2 regions of the Streptomyces sp. Xyl84 genome follow, and region 1 is predicted to be linked to the other one. Evidence: riboswitches for the same ligand, from Rfam matches in the RefSeq annotation. Region 1 holds a riboswitch; the other holds the start of a gene.
The links. A riboswitch is a leader RNA that binds a small molecule or an ion and turns the genes downstream of it on or off. The one in region 1 is predicted to bind thiamine pyrophosphate.
Positions count from the first base shown of each region.

Region 2: another riboswitch for thiamine pyrophosphate. It lies ahead of AC6I72_RS01125 (purine-cytosine permease family protein); the one in region 1 lies ahead of thiO (glycine oxidase ThiO).

Region 1 covers NZ_AP029182.1:5,375,307-5,381,149, reverse strand. The annotation lists gene AC6I72_RS23330 (Rv2175c family DNA-binding protein) at 95-460, opposite strand; gene AC6I72_RS23325 (NAD(P)/FAD-dependent oxidoreductase) at 538-1,767, opposite strand; gene AC6I72_RS23320 (avidin-fold protein) at 1,943-2,284, opposite strand; TPP riboswitch at 2,337-2,448, shown strand; gene thiO (glycine oxidase ThiO) at 2,446-3,612, shown strand; gene thiS (sulfur carrier protein ThiS) at 3,609-3,821, shown strand; gene AC6I72_RS23305 (thiazole synthase) at 3,825-4,619, shown strand; gene pknB (Stk1 family PASTA domain-containing Ser/Thr kinase) at 4,831-5,843, shown strand, end outside.
Region 2 covers NZ_AP029182.1:257,019-262,861, forward strand. The annotation lists gene AC6I72_RS01120 (DUF2891 domain-containing protein) at 1-929, shown strand, start outside; TPP riboswitch at 957-1,050, shown strand; gene AC6I72_RS01125 (purine-cytosine permease family protein) at 1,040-2,443, shown strand; gene AC6I72_RS01130 (hypothetical protein) at 2,725-2,847, shown strand; gene AC6I72_RS01135 (universal stress protein) at 3,001-3,441, opposite strand; gene AC6I72_RS01140 (S8 family serine peptidase) at 3,844-5,843, shown strand, end outside.

The DNA.
Region 1 (5,843 bases):
GTCCACGGCGGCGGTACCCGTACGCCGGACGAATGGTTCGGTCCGGGCAGCGGGCGGCCCTGCCGGCGGGCCGCCCTGTCAGTGGCGCCCGGGGTCAGACGGCGAGCGCCTGGGCGCGGCGCTTCACCTCCGTGCCGCGATTCTCGCTCAGGGCCTGTGCGGGGGTGCCGGGCAGGGTCGGGTCGGGGGTGAAGAGCCACTCGATCATCTCTTCGACCGTGAAGCCGTCGTCCCGCAGGAGCGTCAGGGTCCCGGACAGGCCCTTGACGACCTTGTCCCCGTCGATGAAGGCGGCGGGGACGTGCAGCGCGCGGTTCTCACCGCGGCGTACGGCGATGAGCTGGCCCTCCTTGACCAGCTGCCGCACACGCGTCACGTCGACGCCGAGCATCTCGGCGATGTCGGGCAGGGTCAGCCAGGCGGGGACGAGCGCATCGGTCTTCGCGTCAATCTCGGTCACGGGACAAGCGTGCCATCTGCCACCGGCACTCGGAAGCCGACCCCGTCCACCTGGGCGGAGACCGTCCGGCGAGCGGGCTACGCGGTGGCCGCCTTCAGCGGCCTCGACGGGTCCGCCAGCAGCCCCGCGTCCATCCCCGCACCGGCCTCGATCAGCCGTCGGCCCTGGGCGAGATCCCGCGGGCGGCCGACCGCCAACAGGGCGACCAGCCGGGTGTCGCGCAGCCAGCACACCGTCCAGGCCGGGCCGGAGGGCTCGCCGCGCCAGACGGTGGCGTCGGCCGCGGTGTGGTGGCCGGCGTACTGCACGAAGCGGCCGAACTGCTCGGACCAGAAGTACGGCACCGGGTCGTAGACGGCAGGGGTCAGGCCGATCACGTTGGCGGCGACCGTGCGCGGGCCCTGGAGCGCGTTGTCCCAGTGGTGGACCAGCAGGCGTTCGCCGTACCGGCCCGACGGGAAGGAGGCGCAGTCGCCGACCGCGTACACGTCCGCCGCGCTGGTGCGCAGGTGGTCGTCGGCGAGCACCTCTCCGCGCTCGCCCAGCTCGACGCCGGAGCCCGCCAGCCAGGCGGTCGCGGGGCGGGCGCCGATGCCGACGACGACGGCGCCCGCGGGCAGCCGTGACCCGTCGTCGAGCACGACCGCGCCGGGCTCGACGCGTGCCACCCGCGCGCGGGTGCGCAGCACGGTGCCGCTGTCGGTGTACCAGGCGGTCATCGGAGCGGCCACCTCGGCGGGCAGCACCCCGGCCAGCGGCCGGTCGGCGGCCTCCACGACCGTCACCGCGCAGCCCGCCTCGCGCGCGGCCGTCGCGAACTCGGCGCCGATCCAGCCGGCGCCGACCACGACGACGTCGTGCTGCTCGGCGAGGACCGGCCGCAGCCGTTCGGCGTCGTCCAGGGTGCGCAGCAGGTGCACGCCGGGGACGTCCTCCGCGCCGGGCAGCCGCACCGGCTCGGCGCCGGTGGCGAGGACGAGGACGTCGTAGGGGACGGGTCCCTCGGAGGTGTCGAGAACGTGCGCTTCGGAGCGGACCGCCAGGGCCTCGCAGCCGAGCCGCAGCTCCAGGCCGAGCGCCTCGAAGTCGACGTCGAAGGCGGACCCCTCGGCCTTGCCGAGCAGGACGGCCTTGGACAGCGGTGGCCGGTCGTAGGGCTGGTGGGGTTCGGCGCCGATCAGGGTGATCGTGCCGGTGAAGCCCTGCTCGCGCAGGGCGACCGCGGTCTGCACACCGGCCATGCCAGCGCCGGCGACGACCACGCGCCGCGGCTGAGCCGTGCCCTGTTCCTGCGTCTGCTCGCTCACCTGATCACCATAGTCAGCTGACGTTCAGTCAGTCAGGGGGCGTGCGGAGTGACGTGCTCCACAACGCCCGCCGCGTCCCTGTCACGCCGGCCGAGGCCGTGCCCCGGCCGCGATTCCCGGTCACGCCGGCCGAGGTCACGCCGCCCCCGACGGGACCGCGCCCCGCCCGCCGCCGTCAGTCACCCACCTGTTCCACCACGCTCGTGCCGCTCCCCGCCTGCGACTCCCACTCCCACGTCTCCTCCAACCGCACCCGCCCGTCGGGCAGTTCGACCACCGTGGAGACGCAGTGCCCCGAGGAGGTCGTGCCGTCGTGCTTGAGCTGGACGTAACGGAAGTCGAGCCGGTCGCCCTCCCTGGTGCCCACCAGGTGACCGCGGACGACGTCGCCGCCCGCGTACTCGGCCCAGATCTCCCCGCCCCGTTCGTGGTACGTGAAGCGGGTCCGGGTGCCCACCTGGCCGGGGGCCTGATCGGCGACGGGGGCGAGGACGAGACCGTCCAGCGAGGGCGGCATACGGGAGGCTCCCTTACAAAAGCGCTGCTCCAAGGACTAGGGTGGCCACCGTACAAGCACTCGCGGGAGCCCGGACGCACCGGGCTGAGAGGGAGGCTGGCGGCCTCCGACCGTACGAACCTGATCCGGGTCATGCCGGCGAAGGGAGGGGCTGGACGCCCATGTCGTTGCCACGTACGTCTGACGTCCTCGTCATCGGGGGCGGGATCATCGGGCTCGTGACCGCCTGGCGCGCGGCCCGGCGCGGCCTGTCCACGGCCGTGGTGGACCCCGAGCCGGGCGGCGGTGCCGCGCAGGTGGCGGCCGGGATGCTGGCCGCCGTCACGGAACTGCACTACGGCGAGGAGACGCTGCTCGGCCTGAACCTGGCCTCGGCCCGCCGCTACCCGGACTTCGCGGCCGAGCTGACCGAGCTGACCGGCCACGACCTCGGTTACCGCAGGTGCGGCACGCTGGCCGTCGCGCTGGACGCCGACGACCGCGCCCACCTGCGGGAACTGCACGCCCTGCAACACCGCTCGGGGCTGGAGTCGGAGTGGCTGTCGGGGCGTGAGTGCCGGCGCCTGGAGCCGATGCTCGCGCCGGGCGTGCGCGGCGGGCTGCGGGTGGACGGCGACCACCAGATCGATCCGCGGCGGCTGGCCGCCGCACTGGTCGTGGCCTGCGAGCGCGCTGGCGTGGTCTTCCACCGCGCCTGGGCCGAGCGGCTCACCGTCGAACGGGAGCGGGCCACGGGCTGCGTGCTGCGCGAGGGCACCGCGCTCGGCGCCGGGCAGGTGGTCCTGGCCGCCGGCAGCCTCAGCGGACGCCTCGCGGGGGTCCCGGACGACCTGCTGCCGCCGGTGCGGCCGGTGAAGGGGCAGGTGCTCCGGCTGACCGTGCCCCAGCGGTACGCGCCGTTCCTGAGCCGCACGGTGCGGGCCGTGGTGCGCGGCGGCCACCTCTACCTGGTGCCGCGGCTCAGCGGCGAGCTGGTCGTCGGGGCCACCAGCGAGGAGCTGGGCTGGGACACCACGGTGACGGCGGGCGGCGTCTACGAGCTGCTGCGCGACGCGCACGAGCTGGTGCCCGGCATCACCGAGCTGCCGCTGACCGAGACCCGCGCCGGGCTGCGCCCCGCCTCCCCCGACAACGCGCCGCTGCTCGGCCCGACCGGTCTGGACGGGCTGCTGGTGGCCACCGGGCACTACCGCAACGGTGTGCTGCTCACCCCGGTCACCGGTGACGTCATGGCGCACGTCCTGGCCACCGGCGAGCTGCCGGACGAGGCCCGTCCCTTCAGCCCGCGGCGTTTCCACGCCGCCCCCCTCACGGAGCAGCCCGCATGAGCACCCCCGTCCGCATCTCCGTCAACGGCGAGCCGCGCGAGTTCGCGCACGGCACGGCCCTCGACGCCGTCGTACGGACCCTGACCGCGGCGCCCTCCGGGGTGGCCGCCGCCCTCAACGAGACCGTCGTCCCGCGCGACCGGTGGCCCTCCACCGCTCTGTCCGAGGGCGACCGCGTCGAGATCCTCACCGCCGTCCAAGGAGGCTGAACCATGGCCGACGACCCCTTCGTCCTCGGTGGTACGTCCTTCACGTCCCGGCTGATCATGGGCACCGGCGGTGCGCCCAGCCTGGACGTCCTCGAACGCTCCCTGGTGGCCTCCGGAACGGAGCTGACCACGGTCGCGATGCGCCGGGTGGACCCCTCCGTGCACGGCTCCGTGCTGTCCGTGCTGGAGAAGCTCGGCATCCGGGTGCTGCCCAACACCGCGGGCTGCTTCACGGCGGGCGAGGCGGTGCTCACGGCCCGGCTCGCCCGGGAGGCGCTCGGCACCGACCTGGTCAAACTGGAGGTCATCGCCGACGAGCGCACCCTGCTGCCGGACCCGATCGAACTGCTGGACGCGGCGGAGACCCTGGTCGACGACGGCTTCACGGTGCTGCCGTACACGAACGACGACCCGGTGCTCGCCCGGAAGCTGGAGGACGTCGGCTGCGCCGCGGTCATGCCGCTGGGCTCGCCCATCGGCTCCGGGCTCGGGATCCGCAACCCGCACAACTTCCAGCTGATCGTGGAGCACGCGCGCGTGCCGGTGATCCTGGACGCGGGCGCCGGCACGGCCTCGGACGTGGCGCTGGCCATGGAGCTGGGGTGCGCGGGCGTGATGCTCGCCTCGGCGGTGACGCGGGCACAGGAGCCGGCGGTCATGGCCGAGGCGATGCGGCACGCGGTGACGGCCGGCCGCCTGGCCCGGCTGGCGGGCCGCATCCCCCGGCGCCACTTCGCCGAGGCCTCGTCCCCGGTGGAGGGCCTGGCCGACCTGGACCCGGAACGCCCGGCCTTCTGAGGCCGGCCGGCCACGCACCTGGGTCTTCCCCGGCCCCTCGCACAGGGAGGGGCCCCGGTCGCTGCCCGAGGGCGGGCCTCGCCCGCGCGCCCCGCGCACGCTCCCGGCTCGCCGCCCGCGCGCGTGGGAAGCGTCACAGGTCGGCTGCAGTCCCGCCGCGGAGCGCCGCTCGGCGGCTCGGGTGTCCGTGGCGGCTCGTAGACTCCCCTGCGTGGATACGACCCTTCAGGACCCTCTCGTCGGGCAGGTGCTCGACGGCCGGTATCGCGTCGACGCGCGGATCGCCGTCGGCGGGATGGCCACGGTCTACCGGGGCCTGGACACCCGCCTGGACCGGGTACTCGCCCTCAAGGTGATGCACCCGGCGCTCGCGGCCGACGGGTCGTTCGTGGAGCGGTTCATCCGGGAGGCCAAGTCGGTGGCCCGCCTGGACCACCCGAACGTGGTGCAGGTCTTCGACCAGGGCACCGACGGGTCGTACGTCTACCTGGCCATGGAGTACATCGCCGGCTGCACGCTGCGGGACGTGCTGCGCGAGCGCGGGGCGCTGCAGCCGCGGGCCGCGCTGGACATCCTGGAGCCGGTGCTCGCGGCACTCGGCGCGGCGCACCGCGCCGGGTTCGTGCACCGCGACATGAAGCCGGAGAACGTCCTGATAGGCGACGACGGCCGGGTCAAGGTCGCCGACTTCGGGCTGGTCCGGGCCGTGGACTCGGTCACCAGTACCACCGGCGCCGTCCTCGGCACCGTCTCCTACCTCGCCCCCGAGCAGATCGAGCAGGGCACCGCCGACCCCCGGGTCGACGTGTACGCGTGCGGTGTGGTGCTGTACGAGATGCTGACCGGCGCCAAGCCCCACCAGGGCGACAGTCCCGCCCAGGTGCTGTACCAGCACCTGCACGAGGACGTGCCGGCCCCGTCCGCCGCGGTCCCCGGGCTGCCCGTCGGACTGGACGAGCTGGTCGCGGCGGCCACCGCGCGCACCCCGCAGGTGCGGCCGCACGACGCGGTGGCGCTGCTCGCCCGGACCCGCGAGGCCCGGGCGGCCCTCAGCACGCAGCAGCTGGACGCCCTGCCGCCGCAGGCCCGCAGCGCGGAGCACGACAACGCGCAGGACCGCACGAGCGTGATCCCGCGCGCGCTGACGATGCCGCGCCCTCTGCCCGTCAACGAGGATGACGAGGACGCCGCGGCGGGGGCCGCGCTGCACCGCACCAGCCGCCT
Region 2 (5,843 bases), 5.1 Mb from region 1:
CCTCGGCCGGACAGGACGTGCGGCCGAGCACCCTCCACCCGGCCTTCTACGGTGCCTACGACTGGCACTCCTCGGTCCACATGCACTGGCTGCTCGTGCGTATGCTGCGCCGTCACGGCGCGACGCCCGCCCTGGCCGGGACGGCGCCGTTCACCGAGGTGCTCGACCGGCACCTCACCCCGGACGCCCTCGCCGTCGAGGCCGCCTACCTCCTGGAGCGGCCCTCCTTCGAGCGGCCCTACGGCTGGGCGTGGCTGGTCGCGCTCGCCGCCGAGTGCCGGGCGTACGGGGGCGCCGCCGGCGCACGCTGGAGCGAGGCGCTGGCACCGGCCGTCGCCGCCGTCGACCGGCTGCTGGCCGACTGGCTGCCGAAGGCCACCTATCCGGTGCGCCACGGCAACCACCCCAACAGCGCCTTCGCGCTCGGTCTCCTCCTGGACACCGGGGAACTGTCGGCCACGACCACCGAGGCCGTGCGCGAACGCCTGCTGGCCTGGTTCGCCGACGACCACGACGCCCCCGCGCACTGGGAGCCCTCGGGCCAGGACTTCCTGTCGCCCGCGCTGAGCGAGGCCGACGCGATGCGCCGGGTGCTCGACGGGGAGCGGTTCGCGCAGTGGCTCGACCGCTTCCTGCCCGCGCTGCGCTCCGGCGCGCCCTGCCCGCTCCTGGACGTGCCCGTCGTCTCCGACCACGCCGATCCGCAGATCGGTCACCTGCTGGGCCTCGCCCTGAGCAGGGCCGCCGCACTGCGGTCGATCGCCGGGGCGCTGCCGGCCGGCCCGGTCCGCAGCCGCCTGGCGAAGGCGGCCGACGCGCACCTCGCCGCGGGCCTGCCCGCCGTGGAACGCGGCGACTTCACCACCGACCACTGGCTGGCCACCTTCGCCGTGCTGGCGCTCGACGTGCCGGACCCGGGCGAGGCCTGACGGCGGGCCGGGCTATCCTGGCGGCCGTACCTGGACACGGGGTGCCCCCGCAGGGGCTGAGATCACACCCGTCGAACCTGAACCAGTTAGGACTGGCGGAGGGATGTCACATGTCATGGCCGCATGCCCGCACCGAGCCGGCCGTCGCCGGCCCGCGGCACGTCTTCGACGGGCGGATGCCGACGGCACCCGGTGATCTGCGGATGGAGGCACGCGGCATCACGCCGGTGCCCGAGGACAGCCGCTACGGCGGTCCGGGACGGCTGTTCACCGTCTGGTTCGCCCCCAACCTGACCATGACCGGCGTGTTCACCGGCACCGTCGGCATCGCGCTCGGACTGGACGCCGCCACCGCTCTCGCCGCCGTGGTGCTCGGCACCCTGCTCGGCGCGGTGCCCACCGCCTACCTGGGCACCTGGGGAAGCCGTACCGGCGCGGCGCAGATGCCGCTGGCCCGGCTGGCCTTCGGCGGGGCCGTCACCGTGCCGGCCGCGCTGCAGTGGCTGTCGTCCATCGCCTGGGACGCGCTGATCGGCCTGTTCGGCGGGGAGGCGCTGGCCCAGTTGTGCGGCTGGCCGTTCTGGGCCGGCGTCCTGGTGATGATGGCCGGCCAGGGCGCCCTGGGCGTGCTCGGCTACGAGGCGATCCACCGGCTGCAGACGGTGATGACGTTCGCGCTCGCCGCGGCCTTCGCCGTCCTCGCGGTCAAGCTCCTGGACCACGCCCACCCGGCGGCCACGGCCGGCACCGCACACGGCGCCGACAAGGCCGGCGCGTTCGTCCTGACCTGCACGATCGCACTGAGTCTGGCCCTGTCCTGGGCCCCGTACGCCAGTGACTTCAGCCGTTATCTGCCCCGCTCGGCGTCCCGTCCGCGCATGTTCTGGTGCACCCTGCTCGGCATCGGCCTGTCCTTCGTGGCGGTGCAGGCGCTCGGCCTGTGGGGCGCCGCCGAGTTCACCGACCAGACCGCCCACGGTGTCGACGCACTGCTCGGCGGGGGCCCGCTGGGCGCCTTCGGACTCCTCTCGATCGCGCTCGCGGCCCTGTGCAGCAACGCCATGAACGACTACAGCGGGTCGCTGGCGCTGCAGACCATGGGCGTACGCCTGCCCCGGCCGCTCGCCGCCGCCCTCGCCGCGCTGCTCGGCTTCCCGCTGGTGCTGTGGATGCACGCGGCCGACACCACCGCCCGCTTCCAGAACGTCCTGCTGTTCGTCGGGTACTGGATCCCCGCGTTCCTCGCGATCGTCATCGTCGACTGGGCGGCCCGTGCCCGGGCCCGCGGCGGCCGCCCGGTCGAGCTGTCGCACGAGACGGCCCGCCCGCAGTCCTGGTGGCCGGCGCTCACCGCGTTCGTCGTCGCCTTCGCCGTGTCCGTGCCGTTCATGAACACCGGCCTGTACACCGGACCGGCCGCGCGGGCCCTGCACGGCGCCGATCTCGCCTACCCGGTCGGATTCGTGGCGGCCCTGCTCGTCTACGCGCCGCTGCGCGCACGGCGTCGGCGCTGAAGGCACGCGCGACGCGCTCGGGGCGGCGCGCCGGAGGGCGGGAACCGCGTTACCACCGCCGGGGGCGCCGCGCCACGGGAAGGCGCGGGAAGACGGCACCCTGGCCAGGACGCCCGGGACGCGGCACGGGCGCGCCGCTGCCGCCCCGGTCAGGGCCTCAGCAGTCACACCGGCAACGAAGTGCGCTTTAGCCCATTCGGCCCCACACTGAGAAGTGCCTCGCCGCGTGCGGCTCGCGGGGCCGGGTGAAGAGTCCGCCGGTGCTCCCCTCGGGAGGCTCCATGGTTCTGGTAGCGCTGTGCACTCCGATCGCGATGATGCTGCTCCTGCTGGGGATGGACGCCTTCGAGGAACTCCTGTCCCGCTGGTCGACCGATCCCGACGAGGAGCAGCCGGAGCCCTGACCCCGGCCGTCCTGGAGTGTCCTCAAGAGCTGCGGACAGTGATTCGTCGACACAGCGGAACAGCGCTCGGTAAGTCGTCCGGAGCGCTGTTCCGTCATGTGCGGGGCCGCGATGGAGCCGCCCTCGGGGGTCAGCTCTCCGGGGCCTCGGTGCTCAGTTCCGCCCGGTCGCGGTGCCGTCCTCGGGGGCCAGGAGGACGGCGATCCGGCTGGCGTGGGCGACGGCGTCGCTGACCCGCGGGCTGATGAATGCCTCCAGGGCGCTGCGGTGGTGGTGGCCGAGGACCAGGAGGTCGGCCTGGAACTCCTCGGCGGCGGCGGAGATGGCGGTGGCGATCTGCGTGGTCAGACCGCCCGCGACGGCGCCCTCGGCGTCGACGCCCGAGTCCCGCAGCGTGGTGACGGCCTCGTCGACGACGGTCTTGGCCTCCGCGTCGTTCTCCAGGGGGACGACGGCGGCGAGCGTGGCCGCGGTGGGGGCGACGTGCAGCACCCGGACCTTGGCGCCGGTCAGCCGGGCCACGTCACCGGCCAGCCGGACCGTGGCGTGGCGGGCGGGGCTCGGGTCGACGGCGACGAGAACGCGGTGGAACATGAGCTGACTTCCTTGTCTGTACGTGTTTCTGAGTGCTCTTCGGGTGTTTCTCCGGAAGTGTCTTCGGGTGTGGCCGCAGGTGTGCTTCCGGGTGGGGCCGTCCCGATCGCACCGGGGCCGGTGCGATCGGGACACGTCGTGAACAACGCGACAGCAGGGATCTGTTCCACGAGGCCGGCCCGTCTCGTCCCCCGCGCCGCCGCCCGGCCCGGTGGCGGGAAACGGCCACAGCGTAAAACCGCCTCGTCCCGTCCTCTCCCCCCAGCGGTCCGTCTGCCAGGGTGGTGCCCACCGCAGCACCAACCACCTTCCGCGATCCGGCTGTTCACGCATGCCCGCACGGGCGGATCGCGCAGACGTGACACCGGTACGCACGTGCCGGTGCACAGATTCGGGAGAGCGATGCGCTCGATATCGCGAACAGTCCTGGGGGTCACGACGGCCACGGTCCTGGCCGTCACCGCGGCCGTGCCCTCGATGGCCGCACCGCCCCGGGACACCACCGCACACGAGAGACCCGTCCTCGGCACCGCCGCGGCCGCGGCGCAGACCGCGCGCGGCACGGTCGTCACGCTCGTCACCGGCGACCGGGTCCTGGTCACCGGGGATCCGTCCGGACACAGTTCCGCGGTCGCGCTGCCCGCCGAGGACGGCAGCACCCCGCTCCTGCAGACCCGGCAGGTGGGCAAGGACCTCTACGTCTACCCGGAGAGCGCCGCCGCCGCCCTCGCCGCCGACCGCGTGGACCAGGAACTGTTCAACGTGAGCGGACTGGTGCGGCAGGGCTACGACGACGCGCACTCCGGCGTGCTGCCGCTCATCGCCGTCTACGACAAGGCCGCCGGCGTGACCCGCGAGGCCCCCGCCACACCGCGCGGGGCCCGGCGCGGACTCGTCCTGGACTCCATCGACGGCATCGCCCTCAAAGCCGGCAAGAAGAACGCCGCCGCCTTCTGGGCGGACATCTCCGCACCGCGCTCACGGGCGGCCCGGGGCCTGAAGAAGCTGTGGCTGGACAGCAAGGTGCAGGCCGCCCTGGACACGTCGACGCGGCAGGTGCACGCGCCGCAGGCCTGGGCCGCCGGGTACGACGGCAGGGGCACCAAGGTCGCCGTGCTCGACACCGGCGTCGACGCCGGACACCCCGATCTCCAGGGCCGTATCAGCGCCACGGAGAACTTCACCGACTCGCCCGACACGGACGACCGGCAGGGACACGGCACCCACACCGCCTCCACCGTCGGCGGCACCGGCGCGGCCGGCGGCGGCAGGCAGCGCGGTGTCGCACCGGGCACCGACCTCCTGATCGGCAAGGTCCTCGACGACTCCGGCTCCGGCGACACCTCGTGGATCATCGCGGGCATGGAATGGGCCGTCGCCCGGCACGCCGACGTCGTCTCCATGAGCCTGGGCAACCCGGCCCGCACCGACTGCTCCGACCCGATGGCCACCGCCACCGAGGAACTGGCCCGCACCAGCAGGAACACGCTGTTCGTCATCGCGGCCGGCAACACCGGACCGTCCCTCAATTCCGTCTCCTCGCCCGGCTGCGCGCCGAGTGTGCTGACCGTCGGCGCCGTCGACGGGAACGACGCGACCGCGTCGTTCTCCAGCCGCGGCCCGGCCTACGCCTCGCACACCCTCAAGCCGGAGATCGCCGCGCCCGGTGTCGGCATCCTGGCCGCCTCCGCCGGCGGCCGCGGCCTGTACGCGTACCGGGAGATGAGCGGCACCTCCATGGCGACCCCGCATGTCGCCGGTGCCGCCGCCGTCGTCCGCCAGCGCCACCCCGACTGGACCGCGCAACAGATCAAGGCCGCGCTGGTGTCCTCCGCGGACAGCACCGTCCCCGGGGACGTGCGCGAGACCGGCGGCGGCCGGCTCGACGTGAAGGCCGCGGTCGACGAGACGGTGCTCGGTGCGCCCGCCGTGCAGGGCGGCAGCTTCGACTGGCCGCAGACGGAGGCGGACCGCACCACCGTCGAGGTGCCCTACACCAACACCACCGGCCGGCCGGTCACACTCCGCCTCGGCGTGGAGCACGTCACCGGCAACGACGGCAGCGCCGTCCGCTCGGCCGTGGCCCGGCTGGACAGCGGGTCCGTCACCGTACCGGCGGGCGCGACCGTCGAGGTGCCGCTCCGGCTGGACCCGGCGGCCCCGCTCAAGGCGGGCCAGTACGGCGACGTCACCGGCCGCGTGACCGCCACCTCGGGCAAGGTCACCGTGTCCACGCCGTTCTCGCTCCACGTCCAGCCGCGAACCGTCAGCCTCCGCGTCCGGCTCGTCGACCGCGGCGGCCACCCCGCCGGCGGCTCCTCCTCCCTGGACCTCATCGGCACCGACGACGCCTCCGGCGAGCGCCGCTTCAACGACGGCGCCACCGAGCAGACGTACCGGAT